2 linked regions of the Sinobacterium norvegicum genome follow. The protein of the gene in region 1 interacts with the protein of each later gene in a pairwise test. Links are inferred from orthologs where the notes say so. Each region holds a gene or a part of one and is shown in the gene's direction. Other genes may lie near its edges.

Evidence for each region. Proteins that work in one complex are often made in the same cells at the same time.
Region 2: the proteins of uvrA (region 1) and uvrB interact in binary tests that used the Escherichia coli proteins (3 or more experiments, as listed by UniProt). The link is inferred for Sinobacterium norvegicum from one-to-one orthologs.

The regions. Positions count from the first base shown.
Region 1 is NZ_CAKLPX010000006.1:34,997-43,330, reverse strand. Bases 4,945-8,334 are described here. They hold uvrA (excinuclease ABC subunit UvrA), read left to right. Parts: upstream 4,945-5,317; coding sequence 5,318-8,134; downstream 8,135-8,334. Other genes in these bases: rplQ (50S ribosomal protein L17), read right to left, coding at 8,213-8,334; L9P87_RS16940 (MFS transporter), read right to left, coding at 4,945-5,172. In the rest of the region: fabB (beta-ketoacyl-ACP synthase I), read left to right, coding at 1-364; L9P87_RS16960 (molybdopterin molybdotransferase MoeA), read right to left, coding at 434-1,645; moaB (molybdenum cofactor biosynthesis protein B), read right to left, coding at 1,642-2,172; L9P87_RS16950 (sugar nucleotide-binding protein), read right to left, coding at 2,176-3,033; ssb (single-stranded DNA-binding protein), read right to left, coding at 3,110-3,721; more of L9P87_RS16940, read right to left, coding at 3,808-4,944. UniProt on the Escherichia coli protein: The UvrABC repair system catalyzes the recognition and processing of DNA lesions. UvrA is an ATPase and a DNA-binding protein. A damage recognition complex composed of 2 UvrA and 2 UvrB subunits scans DNA for abnormalities.
Region 2 is NZ_CAKLPX010000001.1:960,687-966,888, reverse strand. The notes cover bases 2,727-5,628. They hold uvrB (excinuclease ABC subunit UvrB), read left to right. Parts: upstream 2,727-3,099; coding sequence 3,100-5,157; downstream 5,158-5,628. Other genes in these bases: thrS (threonine--tRNA ligase), read left to right, coding at 5,576-5,628. Outside these bases: L9P87_RS04215 (DHH family phosphoesterase), read left to right, coding at 1-663; L9P87_RS04210 (SLC13 family permease), read left to right, coding at 678-2,447; more of thrS, read left to right, coding at 5,629-6,202. UniProt on the Escherichia coli protein: The UvrABC repair system catalyzes the recognition and processing of DNA lesions. A damage recognition complex composed of 2 UvrA and 2 UvrB subunits scans DNA for abnormalities.

The DNA.
Region 1 (8,334 bases):
TGTCGAAGGCTCTATCGATTACATCAATGCCCACGGTACCAGCACCCCCGCCGGCGATATCCCAGAGCTGCGCGCAATGAAGCAGGCCTTCGGCAGCGACATCCCTCAGATTAGCTCGACCAAGTCTCTGTCGGGGCACTCTTTAGGCGCCGCCGGCGTGCAGGAATCAATATACAGTCTCATCATGCAAGAGAACGATTTCATCACAGCCTCGGCCAACGTCTCTCAACTGGACGATGAAGCCCAGGGCATGCCGATCGTTACCGAGCGCCAAGATGGCGTTAAGCTTGAACGTGTGATGTCCAATAGCTTCGGCTTCGGTGGCACCAACGCATCGCTTGTGTTCCAGCGCTACCAAGATTAATCGGTCCCTGTTCGAGACATAAAAAAGGCTGCAGTTGCAGCCTTTTTTATGCCTCCAAAAACCATTCGGTCAACCCATCAGGTTATCGAGCAACATCACATCCACCAAGTCACCTTGGGCGATTGTCTTGCCCGCTGGTATCACAGCCAAGCAATTTGCCCACGATGCTGATGACAATACTCCAGAGCTCTGATTAGCATAAATCTCAACACCGCTCTTGCCATTTTTAGCCACCACTTTTGCCCGCTGATATTCCTGTCTACGCCCTTCTTTTGTAATATTGAAAGCGGCAGGCAGCTGAACGATTAGCGGCGTGACATCATCAACACCTAACATACGCAACAAATAGGGTTTGACGATTAAACCAAAGGTTACAAATACCGCAGCAGGGTTGCCTGGCAAGCCTAAGAACGGCACTCCCAAAACTTTACCGTAGGCCAGAGGCTTGCCCGGCTTGATCGCCAACTTCCACAGTTTGAGTTCACCGAGTTGCTCAACCACGGCCTTAACATGATCCTCCTCACCCACCGACACACCGCCACTGCTGACAATGACATCGGCCTGCTGGGCAGCTGAACGCAGCAACTCTTCTGTGTGCTCAGCAGTATCCCGACAAATTCCCAAGTCAACTATATCGATATCAAACTGCTGCAACAAACCATTGAGCGTGTAACGATTAGAATTGAAAATCTCACCAGGATTGAGCGTATCGCCCGGCTCACGCAATTCGTCACCGGTGGATAGCACGGCCACCTTAAGCCGACGCCGCACCGACAAGGTGGCGACACCGACAGAAGCCAGCACACCCAAATCCTGTGGCTGAATACGATGACCCGCGGCAAAGACAATATCACCGATGACAATATCTTGACCGGCCCGGCGAATATTTTGATGTCGCTTAGGCACCGACTGTGTTTTCAGCAGACTGCCATCAAACTCTGCATTTTCTTGCATTAAAATGGCATCAGCACCTTCGGGCACTGGGGCACCGGTGAAAATCCTCGCTGCCTCACCGACAAGCAAAGGAGAACCCACCGATCCGGCGGCGATGCGCTGAGTAACAGGCAGCCCATTGCCGTCCTGCATGTCTTCAATCCGAACCGCGTAGCCGTCCATCGCACTGTTATCAAACGGAGGCACAGAAACCTTTGCCATGACATCGGCGGCCAGCACCCTGCCCAATGAGGACAGCAAATCAACACTCTCGCTTTCAACAACCAAGCGGGCATCAGCCAGCAACTGCGCTATCGCATCGTCAATTTTGGTCCATGACGGGCTCACTGGGCATGCCCCATAATGCCATTAGGCTTTAGCACACCGGTAAAATTGCAGGGTCGGTGACGACTGTCGATCTGATCTTTGATAATCCCTTCCCAGCCGGTACGACAGGCGCCGGTAGAGCCGGGCAAACAAAAAATGACCGTATGCTTGGCCAGACCTGCAACCGCCCGCGATTGTATCGTCGAATTACCAATCTCAGCGTACGAGATCGCTCTAAAGGTTTCACCAAAACCCTCAATGGTTTTATCAAACAATGGCGTCACCGCCTCGGGGGTCGAGTCACGCCCAGTAAATCCTGTGCCGCCGGTTAAGATCACCACCTGTACATCTGAGGCAATCCAGCCAGAGACCACGGCTCGAATATCGTAAATATCATCCTTTACGATCTGCTTATCGACGATGTTATGACCAGACTGCTTAACCGCCTCAACCAAATAGCCACCCGAGGTGTCTGTTTCTTCATTGCGTGTGTCTGACACCGTTAACACGGCAACCTTCAATTCTTCTTGTACACTTTTATTCGTCATAATCTAATCGCTTTCCTGGTAACGTTCTTTTAGCAAGCTTGCCATAACCGAGCGCCATGGACGTTGTTTTATGCCAAAGTGATTCAATATTTTGTGGCAATTTAATACTGGGTGGGGTGGAATCCCATAAAGTTCGCCATTGTCGACCAGCTTAATGCTGACTTTCTCTGGATCGACATAACCATATTGCTGGCCTGTGGCAATAATAGCCTCGACAAAGCCTTCACTATTAGTGGGGTCGGAGCTGCAATAATGGTACAGCCCATAACATCCTGCGCCGGCCACTAATTGCTCAGCACAGGCCACCACCACCCGCGCAACATCAACAGCTGGCGTAGGACAGCCCTCTGCACCAGCATGAACAATCAACTCCTCTCCAGTCTCCAGACGCATTAGTAAGTCTTCAAACAGACCATGACTGCCATTACTAAAGGCCCAACCGACACGAAGTGTTAACTGTTTATCGCAGACCATAATAGCCTGCTCTGCAGCTAACAAGGCGCGGCCGCTGGCCATATTGGGTGCCGGTTCATCATCTTCGGTGTATTCGACAGAGTGCCTTTCTAAAAACACCTGCGAGCTCGACAGATGCAACAGGATAATTGACTGTTGCTGACAACGCTCAGCGACCGCCGCGGCAAAAGCAATATCGTTATCACCCACCTCAGACGAGAGCTCAGTGCTCTGCAGGATATAGCAGTTAATCACAATATTGATCGTATGGTGATCAATCGCCTGCAACGATTCGGCATCAGCAAGCTGCTCTCGGGTGATACCCTCAACGCGATAATCCTTCATCAACAATGCGGCAACAACCTCGGTACCGACACGGCTGTCACTATCTAACACCAATACTCTCATCACACCACCTCGACCACTGTCTTAAAACAAAAAACCACCCGCTATAGGGTGGTTCAGAGTATCACTGCCTAACTATTTAAAATGGAATGTCATCATCAAAGGCGTTGTCAGTAAACGTCTGTGCAGGCTGCGGAGCAGATTGTTGCTGAGCGGGCTGCTGATAGCCTTGTTGTTGCACTGGCTGCTGCGCCGGCTGCTGGTAACCCTGCTGAGGCGCAGCGGCGGGCTGCTGTGCAGGTTGTTGCGCCGGTTGCTGCTGCGTTGGCTGACGCTGGGCTGGCGCTGCAGCGGGCTGCTGGTAATTCTGCTGGCTGCCCTGATGCTGAGAGTCGCCGCCATTATTTGCATTGCGGCTATCCAGCATCTGCATTTCATTGGCCACTATCTCGGTGGTATACCGATCCTGTCCATCTTGACCCTGCCATTTACGGGTGCGTAACTGGCCCTCAACGTAGACCTTAGAACCTTTGCGCAAATATTCACCGGCAATCTCGCCAAGGCGATTGAAAAACACCACGCGATGCCATTCTGTTCGCTCCTGTGGCTGACCGGTGTTTTTATCTTTCCAAGTCTCGCTGGTTGCCAGCGTAATATTGGTAATGGCTGCCCCTGCAGCGGTGTAGCGGGTCTCAGGGTCCTGCCCTATGTTACCAACCAATATAACCTTGTTAACACCTCTTGAAGCCATCAGCTTCTCCTTAAATATGGCATGTGAAAATTCTATCAACTATATCGTAATATACTCTCAGCGACTAGCTGATACGAGTGGCAAATTTACTGCTGGCGAAAGCCTGTAAGGCTCTCCTCGTCGAATAGTTGCTCGTCTATTTTCAAATAGGCCTGCCTGTCAGTTTTTATCACCATTACATCGACAACACCGGCCAACTTGCTGAGTTTGCCAGCAATCGATGCGCTATCAAAGCTATCGCCATAACGCAGCACCAAGCCCTTCAAGTGTTTAGGTTTCTGCATGCCTGCAGCCACCAGTAACCATACCAAGGCCAGGGCTGCCGATAAGGTAAAGCCGCCGAATGCCCCCCAATACTGAATGGCAACCCCCCCCATCGTGCCACCCAAGAAGGCGCCGAGAAACTGAGAGGTTGAATACACTCCCATTGCCGTTCCCTTACCGCCGGCAAATGCCCGCTTACTGATCAGTGAAGGCAGTGTCGCCTCGAGCAGGTTAAACGCCATGAAGAAAGCAAAACAAGCAATAATCAGCCCCCAAAATTGACCACCAAAGAATGCCAGGGCCAACAGAGACAATAATAACTGAGCGACCGCAAACACGAACACGGGTTTCATCTTTTGACCGCGTTCAGCGATAATGATCAATGGAATCATGGCGACAAATGAGAAAAAGAACAGCGGCAGGTACAACTTCCAATGTTCGCTATCACCAAGGTTTAAAACATCACCCAACATTAACGGCAAAACCACAAAAGTCGACATTAAAATAAAGTGAAGAGTGAAGATACCGGTATTTAAACGCACCAGCTCAACATCCATCAGCGCTTTTTTTAACAACGACGGTGCAGCGACGACATCCGGCTGCGCACTGGCTTGACTCAGCGGTGTCGGTATAAGCCATACCGTAATCATAATGCCGGCGATGGCCAACAGCGATGTGACAATGAATATAGCCGAGACACCATAGCTGCCGGCTATTAAAGGGCCAATAATTACCGCCACCATAAACGACACCCCGATACTCATGCCAATGGTCGCCATGGCCCTGGTGCGGTGCTGCTCACGGGTTAAATCTGTCATCAATGCCAATACCGAGCTTGCAATAGCCCCACAACCCTGCAAAAAACGGCCGAGTATGACACCCCAGATACTATCCGCCCCAGCAGCGACCAAGCTGCCCAAGGCGAAAATTAACAAGCCACCAATAATCACCGCTTTGCGGCCAATTTTGTCGGACAGCATACCCAATGGAATTTGCAATACCGCCTGGCTGATACCATAGGCACCAAGAGCCAAGCCAATCAACGCTGGCGTACTCCCGGTGAAGCCATCAGCATACAAAGCCAAAACCGGCAGAACCATGAATAGCCCAAGCATTCGAAAAGAATACAGCGTGGCGAGGCCGTATATGGAACGGCTCTCGCTGGCGGAGATGTGATGTTCAGACAACGACAGACTTCCTATCAATTCGGTAATATAAAAACATCCATGATAGCAACTAACGATTATTATTAATACGATTGCATTGCACGCTACCCCTACCTAAAAACGCCTCAGCACTATATACTTTTCTGTTTTTCTGCGGTGAATAGCAATGGAAAATATCGTCGTACGTGGCGCTCGTACTCATAACCTAAAGAATATTGATGTTGATATTCCGCGCAACAAGCTCATTGTTATTACGGGACTTTCCGGCTCAGGAAAATCCTCTCTAGCGTTCGATACGCTGTACGCAGAAGGGCAGCGACGCTATGTGGAATCGCTTTCCACCTACGCCAGGCAGTTCTTGTCCATGATGGAAAAGCCAGACATCGATCATATTGCTGGACTATCACCAGCAATATCCATAGAGCAGAAATCAACATCGCACAACCCTCGCTCCACGGTCGGGACGATTACCGAGATTTATGACTATTTGCGCCTGCTTTACGCTCGTGTTGGCACACCGCGCTGCCCTGACCATCACACCGACCTTGCGGCACAAACCGTCAGCCAGATGGTCGATGAAGTATTGTCACGCCCCGAAGGTACTAAGTTGATGCTGTTAGCACCTGTCATCAAGCAACGTAAAGGTGAACACGTACATGTATTTGAGCAACTTCGTAGCCAGGGTTACATCCGAGCAAGAGTAGACGGCACCATCTATGAATTAGACGAGCTGCCCGACTTACAGAAAAATCACAAACACGATATCGAAGTTGTCGTTGACCGCTTTAAAGTTCGCGATGATCTCAAGCTGCGTATTTCAGAGTCTTTCGAAACCACTCTCGAGCTCTCCGGCGGCCTTGCCATTATTGCCTCGATGGATTCCGATGAGGAACAGGTTTTATCGGCCCGCTTTGCCTGCACTGAGTGTGGTTACAGCCTAAAAGAACTTGAACCCAGACTATTCTCCTTCAACAACCCTGCGGGCGCCTGCACCGAGTGCGATGGTATTGGCTTGAAACAGTTTTTCGACCCCAACCGATTGATCACAGATGATTCTGCAAGCCTGGCCGAGGGCGCCATTCGCGGCTGGGATCGCCGCAGCGTATATTACTTCCATATGCTCACCTCTTTGGCCGAGCATTATGGTTTCGATATTGACAGCCCATTTAACACCCTCAGCGAAGAGCATCGACAAATAATCTTATTCGGTAGCGGCGAAGAAGAGGTTGCCTTTAATTACGCCAACGATAAGGGCGACATCTACAAACGCACTCACAGCTTCGAGGGCATCATTCCAAACCTTGATCGCCGCTATAAAGATACCGAGTCAAATATGGTACGTGAGGAGCTAGGCAAGTATCTCAACAGCCAATCCTGCCCCAGCTGTTCGGGCTCTAGATTGCGACGCTCTGCCCGCAACGTATTCATTAACGAACGAAACCTACCCAGCCTCACCAGCCTGCCAATTGCCGAGGCCTTGGACTATGCAAGCAACCTCAAACTGGACGGCAGCAAAGGCGAGATAGCAGAAAAAATCCTTAAGGAAATCAGAGACCGTTTAGAGTTTTTGGTAGATGTCGGCTTAAATTATCTTACCCTTGAACGCTCTGCAGACACTCTTTCTGGTGGCGAGGCACAACGGATACGCCTCGCCAGTCAAATTGGCGCCGGCCTGGTCGGCGTCATGTACATCCTCGACGAACCCTCTATTGGCCTTCACCAACGGGATAATGAAAGACTACTTCGCACCCTCAATCACCTCAGAGATTTGGGTAATACCGTTATTGTTGTCGAGCATGATGAGGATGCAATTCGCAGCGCAGACTATGTAATCGACATCGGCCCAGGAGCCGGCATTCATGGTGGCGAGGTGATCGCCGCTGGTACCGCAGACGACATCATGAATTGTGATGAATCGCTTACCGGTCAATACCTTTGTGGCACTAAAGCGATCGAAATCCCCACAACACTGACAGCAAACAATCCAGACAGGCAAATTGTCATCGCTGGCGCCAGTGGCAATAATTTGCAAAATGTTACGGTCAATATACCACTGGGACTTCTTACCTGTGTCACTGGCGTCTCAGGCTCAGGAAAATCGACTCTGATAAACGGCACCCTATACCCACTTGCCGCCACGGAGCTTAATGGCGCTACCACGCTTACCGCTGCTCCCCATGACTGCATCAGCGGTCTGGACCTGGTGGATAAATGTATCGATATTGATCAGAGCGCCATCGGTAGAACACCGCGCTCGAACCCCGCCACGTACACTGGGATTTTCACTCCGGTAAGAGAGCTTTTCGCCGGCACGCAAGAATCTCGATCCCGCGGCTATAAGCCAGGAAGGTTCAGTTTTAATGTCAAAGGCGGTCGCTGTGAAGCGTGCCAAGGTGATGGCGTTACCAAGGTCGAAATGCATTTTCTTGCTGATATCTATGTCCCCTGTGATATCTGCGAGGGCAAGCGCTACAACCGTGAGACACTTGAGGTCAAATACAAGGGACAGAGCATTCATCAAGTATTGGATATGACCATCGAGGCTGCCTGTGAATTCTTCGAGGCCGTACCGAGCATTAAGAAAAAACTAAGCACGCTGATGGATGTTGGTCTCTCGTATATCAAACTAGGTCAGGCAGCCACCACGCTGTCAGGTGGCGAGGCCCAACGGGTCAAGCTGGCAAAAGAGTTGAGTAAACGGGATACTGGTAACACACTCTACATTCTCGACGAACCGACTACCGGTCTACATTTCCATGATATCCAGCAACTGTTGAAAGTTCTGCATAGACTCCGCGATCACGGAAACAGTATTGTCGTTATCGAGCACAATCTAGATGTCGTCAAAACGGCAGATTGGGTGATTGACCTCGGCCCTGAAGGTGGCTCTGGCGGCGGACAAATTGTCGCCACGGGCACTCCATCCGATATTGCAAATTGTCAACAGTCTCACACCGGTCGGTTTTTAAAAGAACTGCTGTAAGCGGCTCCTACAAACATCGATATATCTCAGGCACAAAAAAAGCAGCGATAAGCTGCTTTTTTATTACCGCCAAGGAAATTAATCCTCTTCAGAAGCTTCCGCTACTGGACGATCTACTAACTCTACGTAAGCCATAGGTGCTTTATCACCGGTACGGTAGCCGCACTTAAGAACGCGCAGGTAACCACCTGGACGGGCTT
Region 2 (6,202 bases), on another replicon or contig:
GCCGCTGATGTTTGTACGGCTATTTTGGTTAATCACTATTTACAGGGTCGCTTTGTCGAGTGGGCAATTACTGGTGCCTACGGCGATAATCTCAAGAACAGTGCCGAGATATTGGCCAGGCCTTTAAGTCTGTCGGCCGAGCAGTTGCAGCAGTTGAATAACCTTGGCGTTTATCTGAATTATAATGGCTACGGCTCTGACCTCGATGATTTACATTTTACCCCGTCGGCGCTATTTGAAAAAATCCGCCCATACGCCTCACCCTTTGATTTTATGGCTGCAGAGGTCGAAACTTTTCAGCGCTTAGAGCAGGGCTATCATCAAGATATGGCCAGCGCGGCGGCCATTGAACCTGAGTTTGTCAGCGATGTTGCCGGTATCTTTATTCTGCCCAATGAAAAGTGGGCGCGACGGGTTAGTGGTGTTTATAGCAACGACTTGGCGAATGCCAGCCCGGACCGCGCGCACGCTGTGCTAACAGAAAAAGCCAATGGAAATTATTTAGTCAGTGTCAGGGCGCCGCTCAATAACAAGACCGGTGCGGATGAAGTCGTCAGGCAGTTCCCCACCGGTGGCGGCCGCAAGGCAGCGGCGGGAATCAATGATCTGCCAGCCGAGCAATTGACTCAGTTTATTGCTACATTAACCGCATATTATTCGTAAAAGTATTGATTTCTATGGGATTTGAAGCTTGGACAACGCTTGTCGTTGTTGTTGTTACCTTTGCCTTTTTGGTGTTGTCGACATTGCCCGCCGATGTGATTCTAATCATGTCGGTGGCGGCATTGGTTGGATTTGATGTTATTGGCATCGAGTCAGCCCTGACAGGGTTGTCGAACGAGGGCATGGTAACCGTCGGAGTGCTTTATATTGTCGCCCGAGGGTTGTCGCAAAGTGGTGCGGTAAATTGGATGTCGCAATCGGTATTGGGGCGCCCCAAGAGTGTTAAGCGAGCCCAGCTACGGTTGATGCTGCCGGTGGCGGCGGTTAGCTCGGTGCTCAACAACACGCCTGTTGTGGCGATGATGGTGCCGGCGGTCGGCGACTGGGCGCGGCGCAATAATTTAGCGGTGTCGCAACTGATGATGCCGTTAAGCTTTGCGGCTATTGTTGGCGGTCTCTGCACCCTGGTTGGTACCAGTACCAATTTGGTATTGAACGACATGTTCAATAGTTATCAGGGTGACATTCGCCTGTCGTTGTTTGAGATCGCCTGGATCGGCGTGCCCTGTGTCATCTTGGTCGTTGTCTATATTTTGCTCTTCAGCAAGCGCTTCTTGCCCGATAGCGGGGGTGTCACGGCCAAACTGGAGGGTGGCCGAGAATATGTGGTCGAAATGGTGGTTGAGCGCTTTAGCCCGCTGGCCGGCTTAAATATCGAGCAGGCTGGGCTGCGCCATTTGCCGGGTTTATTCTTGATTGAGATTGTGCGTAATAACCGGGTTATGCCGGCTGTGGCCTCCTCTGAAATACTCTATGCCGATGATCGTTTGGTTTTTGCCGGTGATGTTGAGGCGGTGGTTGATCTGAAGAAAATCCACGGTCTGCGCAGTGCTGAAGAGCAAGTATTTAAGCTGGATAACGCCGATAATGAGCGCTGCCTGGTAGAGGTTGTTATTTCGCAGAATAACCCGCTGGTTGGCAAAACCATTCGTGATGGCCGCTTTCGGGCGACTTATCAAGCGGCGATTATTGCCATCTCACGAGAGGGTGAGAAGGTTAAAGGGCGGCTGGGTGATGTTGAGTTGCGTGCCGGCGATAATATTCTGCTCGAAACAGCCAATGACTTTGTTGATCAGTATGCCTACTCGAAGGACTTTCTGTTAGTCAGCAAGGTGGCCAACTCCGAACCGTTGCGCCACGGTAAACGCTGGTGGGCTATCTCTATCATGGTGGCAATGATTGTTGCGGTCAGTGGTTTTGGTGTCAGCATGTTGGGGGCAGCTGTTATCGCGGCGACGGCGATGGTAGTGACTGGCTGCTTGTCTGTGTTTGACGCCAGAAACAGCATTGATTTTCAGGTGCTGTTAGTGATTGCTGCCTCGATAGGCTTGGGCGCAGGGGTGCATGAAAGTGGCCTGGCTGCGGCTGTGGCCGCCTCGCTGTTTAATGTGGTTTCTGGCTCTACCTATCTGAGTTTGGCGGCTATTTTCCTGCTGACAGCGGGTTTCTCGGCGCTGATTTCCAATGTTGCCGCTGCGGTGTTGCTGTTTCCAGTCTCGATAGCCTTGAGTGAAAGCCTGGGAGTTAATATGACGCCATTTGTGATCACGCTGATGGTGGCGGCCTCTACTTGCTTTGCCACGCCAATTGGCTATCAAACCAATCTGATGGTGTACGGTCCGGGCGGGTATAAGTTTGTCGACTTTATGCGCATGGGTGGGCCGTTGACGCTGCTGGTTGGTATATTGACCGTGTGCTTGGTGCCATTAATTTGGCCGTTCTGATAGCGGCGAAAGATGCTTGTTGATTAACGCCTGCCTTTGCAGGCGTTTTTTTTGGCTGAGGCAAGTTGGTTTGCCGAGAATGAAAAATGACAGGCGAAAAAAAACCAGCCAAAAGGCTGGTTTTTAAATATGGCTCCGACTGCTGGGATCGAACCAGCGACCAATAGATTAACAGTCTACTGCTCTACCGCTGAGCTAAGTCGGAACGGCTTACCGCGTTGCGGTGTGCGGGGCGTATATTATGCAGAAGTGGCAAGTGGGTCAAGCCCTGATTCAAGAAAAAGCTATAAAAATAGTGTTTTTTATAATTCGCACTAATTCACATCAGTAGTGACAAATCTTAGGCGAAAAAAAACCAGCCAAAAGGCTGGTTTTTAAATATGGCTCCGACTGCTGGGATCGAACCAGCGACCAATAGATTAACAGTCTACTGCTCTACCGCTGAGCTAAGTCGGAACGGCTTACCGCGCTGCGGTGTGCGGGGCGTATATTATGCAGAAGCAGGGGGGCGGTCAACTGTTTTTTTAGGATTCGTTAAATTGTGTGTGAATTGGTTGTTTTGCCATCAATTTAGCCGCCAGTCAGTGGTATCATGGGTGATTGGATTGCAGTCTGTGCTGCAGCGCTAGTCAGTGTGATAGGTAGGGTGTCGATGTCGGGTCAGCAAAGCCAGCAAGAGAATAAAAAGTTAAAAGGGCGTCCCTTTAAAGTGGTTTCTGATTATCAGCCGGCGGGGGACCAGCCGAAGGCGATTGCTGAGCTGGTCGATGGCATCGAAAGTGGCTTGACGGCGCAGACCTTGCTGGGTGTGACGGGCTCGGGTAAAACGTTTACGGTGGCTAATGTCATCGAAAAGATTCAGCGGCCGACTATTGTCATGGTGCATAATAAGACACTGGCGGCGCAGTTATACGGTGAGTTTAAAGACTTCTTCCCCAATAATGCCGTCGAGTACTTTGTCTCCTATTACGATTATTATCAGCCTGAGGCCTATGTTCCCTCGTCCGATACCTTTATCGAAAAAGATGCGGCAGTTAATGAGCATATCGAGCAGATGCGCTTGTCGGCAACCAAGGCGTTATTAGAGCGTCAGGATGTGATTGTTGTGGCGACCGTCTCGGCGATTTATGGTCTGGGTGATCCGAAGTCCTTTCTTGGCATGGTGATGCACCTTGATCGTGGCGACTTAATCGATCAGCGTGAGTTGCTCCGGCGACTGGCGGAATTGCAGTATACCCGCAATGATATGGATTTCCGGCGAGCGACCTATCGCGTGCGTGGCGATGTCATCGATATTTATCCCGCCGATTCAGAGATGGAGGCGGTAAGGGTTGAGCTGTTTGATGAGGAGATCGAGAAGTTATCATTATTTGATCCGCTCACCGGAGAGGTATTAAAGAAGCTGCCACGGGTGACCATTTTTCCTAAGAGTCACTATGTGACCCCACGGGATAAATTGCTCAAGGCTACTGATTATATTGAAGAAGAGTTGATTGGCCGGCTACAGCAGCTGCGAGAGAACAATAAGTTGGTTGAGGCGCAGCGTTTAGAGCAGCGCACCAAATATGACTTGGAGATGATTCGTGAGCTGGGTTATTGCAACGGCATTGAAAACTACTCCCGCTATTTGTCGGGGCGAGGTAACGGAGAGGCGCCACCAACCCTTTATGACTATTTACCTGAGAACGCCCTGGTCGTCATCGATGAGTCGCATGTATCGATTCCGCAGATAGGGGCGATGTATAAGGGCGACCGCTCCCGCAAAGAGACGCTGGTTGAATTTGGCTTCCGTCTGCCATCGGCACTGGATAACAGGCCGATGCGTTTTGAGGAATGGGAGTCGAAGGTGCCGCAGGCGATTTATGTCTCGGCGACACCGGCTAAGTATGAGGAGGCCCATACCCAGGCGGTGGTTGAGCAGTTGGTGCGGCCAACGGGCTTGTTGGATCCGGTAATTGAGGTGCGCTCGGCACAGACTCAGGTAGATGATTTGCTGTCGGAGATCCATCAGCGTGTAGCGAAGCAAGAGCGAGTATTGGTCACGACGCTGACCAAGCGGATGGCCGAAGATTTAACGGATTATTATGATGAGCACGGCGTCCGCGTGCGTTATATGCACTCGGATATCGACACCGTCGAGCGGGTTGAAATCATTCGTGATCTTCGCCTCGGTGAGTTTGATGTGCTGGTCGGTATTAACCTGCTGAGGGAGGGTTTGGATATGCCCGAGGTGTCGTTGGTGGGAATACTCGATGCGGATAAGGAGGGTTTTTTACGCTCTGATCGCGCGCTTATTCAGATTATTGGTCGTGCCGCCCGTAACCTCAACGGCAAGGCGATACTCTACGCCGACAAAATAACTGGCTCGATGGATCGAGCAATGAAAGAAACCGAGCGACGCCGACAGGCGCAGGAATTATTTAACAAAGAGCATAATATCACTCCGACGGGGCTTAATAAGTCGGTGAAAGATATTCTAGAGGCGGGGCAGGCGCCAGGCAAGGGGGGTAAGCGACGTGGCAAGGACGGTAAGCGAGCCGAAGTGGGTAGTGCGATAGAGCCAACGCAGATGACGCCGCAGCAGTTGAACAAGGCCATTGCCGCAATGGAAGAAAAAATGATGCAGCATGCTCGTGACCTGGAGTTTGAAGAGGCTGCCTCGTTGCGAGATGAACTGCAAAAACTAAGGGCGAAAGCGTTTATTCGATAAGCTAAAAAACTCGATAAATACCTGTTGACACTAAGGGCAGTCTCTATATAATGCCCACCAACTTCAGCGCATAGCAGAAGTGTTTTACGACCGTAGCTCAGTTGGTTAGAGCACCACCTTGACATGGTGGGGGTCGGTGGTTCGAATCCACTCGGTCGTACCAATTCAAAAGCCTCGATATCTCACGATGTCGGGGTTTTTTTGTTTTAATTGTCAGCCTCTGGGCAGTCTGTGGCTATGCTATAGATAGTTGACTGTCCCATGTCCTCTTCAATATAGATGGTTGTTGGATCTTCAGTTGAAGTCGCTTATAATCCCCGCTCTTTATTTTATCTGCTCCCTTCTTAAGCTTGGGTGAGCACTACATTTTTTGTCCAAGTGGCCTCTAGTATGGGTCACCACTGACCAAGGAAAAATCATGCCTATTATTACTCTTCCCGATGGTTCTCAGCGTTCCTTTGACGCCCCTTTAACTGTGCTTGAGGTTGCTGCCGATATTGGTGCGGGCCTGGCGAAAGCGACGCTGGCTGGCCGCGTTAACGATGTGCTGGTTGACGCTTCATTTGTTATCGAATCTGATTCGACCTTGGCGATTATTACCGATCGCGACGAAGAGGGTGTCGAGGCAATTCGTCACTCAACAGCCCACTTATTGGCGATGGCAACCCAGGAAATATTCCCCGGTGCGCAGGTGACTATCGGTCCCGTTATCGACGACGGTTTCTTTTATGATTTCGCCTTCGAACGCCCCTTTACGCCGGAAGATCTTGAGAAAATCGAGGTGCGGATGTCTGAACTGGCCAAGCAAAACCTGGCCATCGAACGCGTTGTGATGTCTCGCGAACAAGCGATCGAGACCTTTACCGAGATGGGCGAAGAGTACAAGGTTCATATTATTAATGAGCTGCCTGAAGGTGAGGAGATCTCTGTTTATAAACAGGGCAACTGGATGGACCTTTGTCGCGGCCCGCACGTACCAAGCACGGGTAAGCTGCAGGTGTTTAAGTTGACCAAGGTGGCCGGTGCCTACTGGCGTGGCGATTCA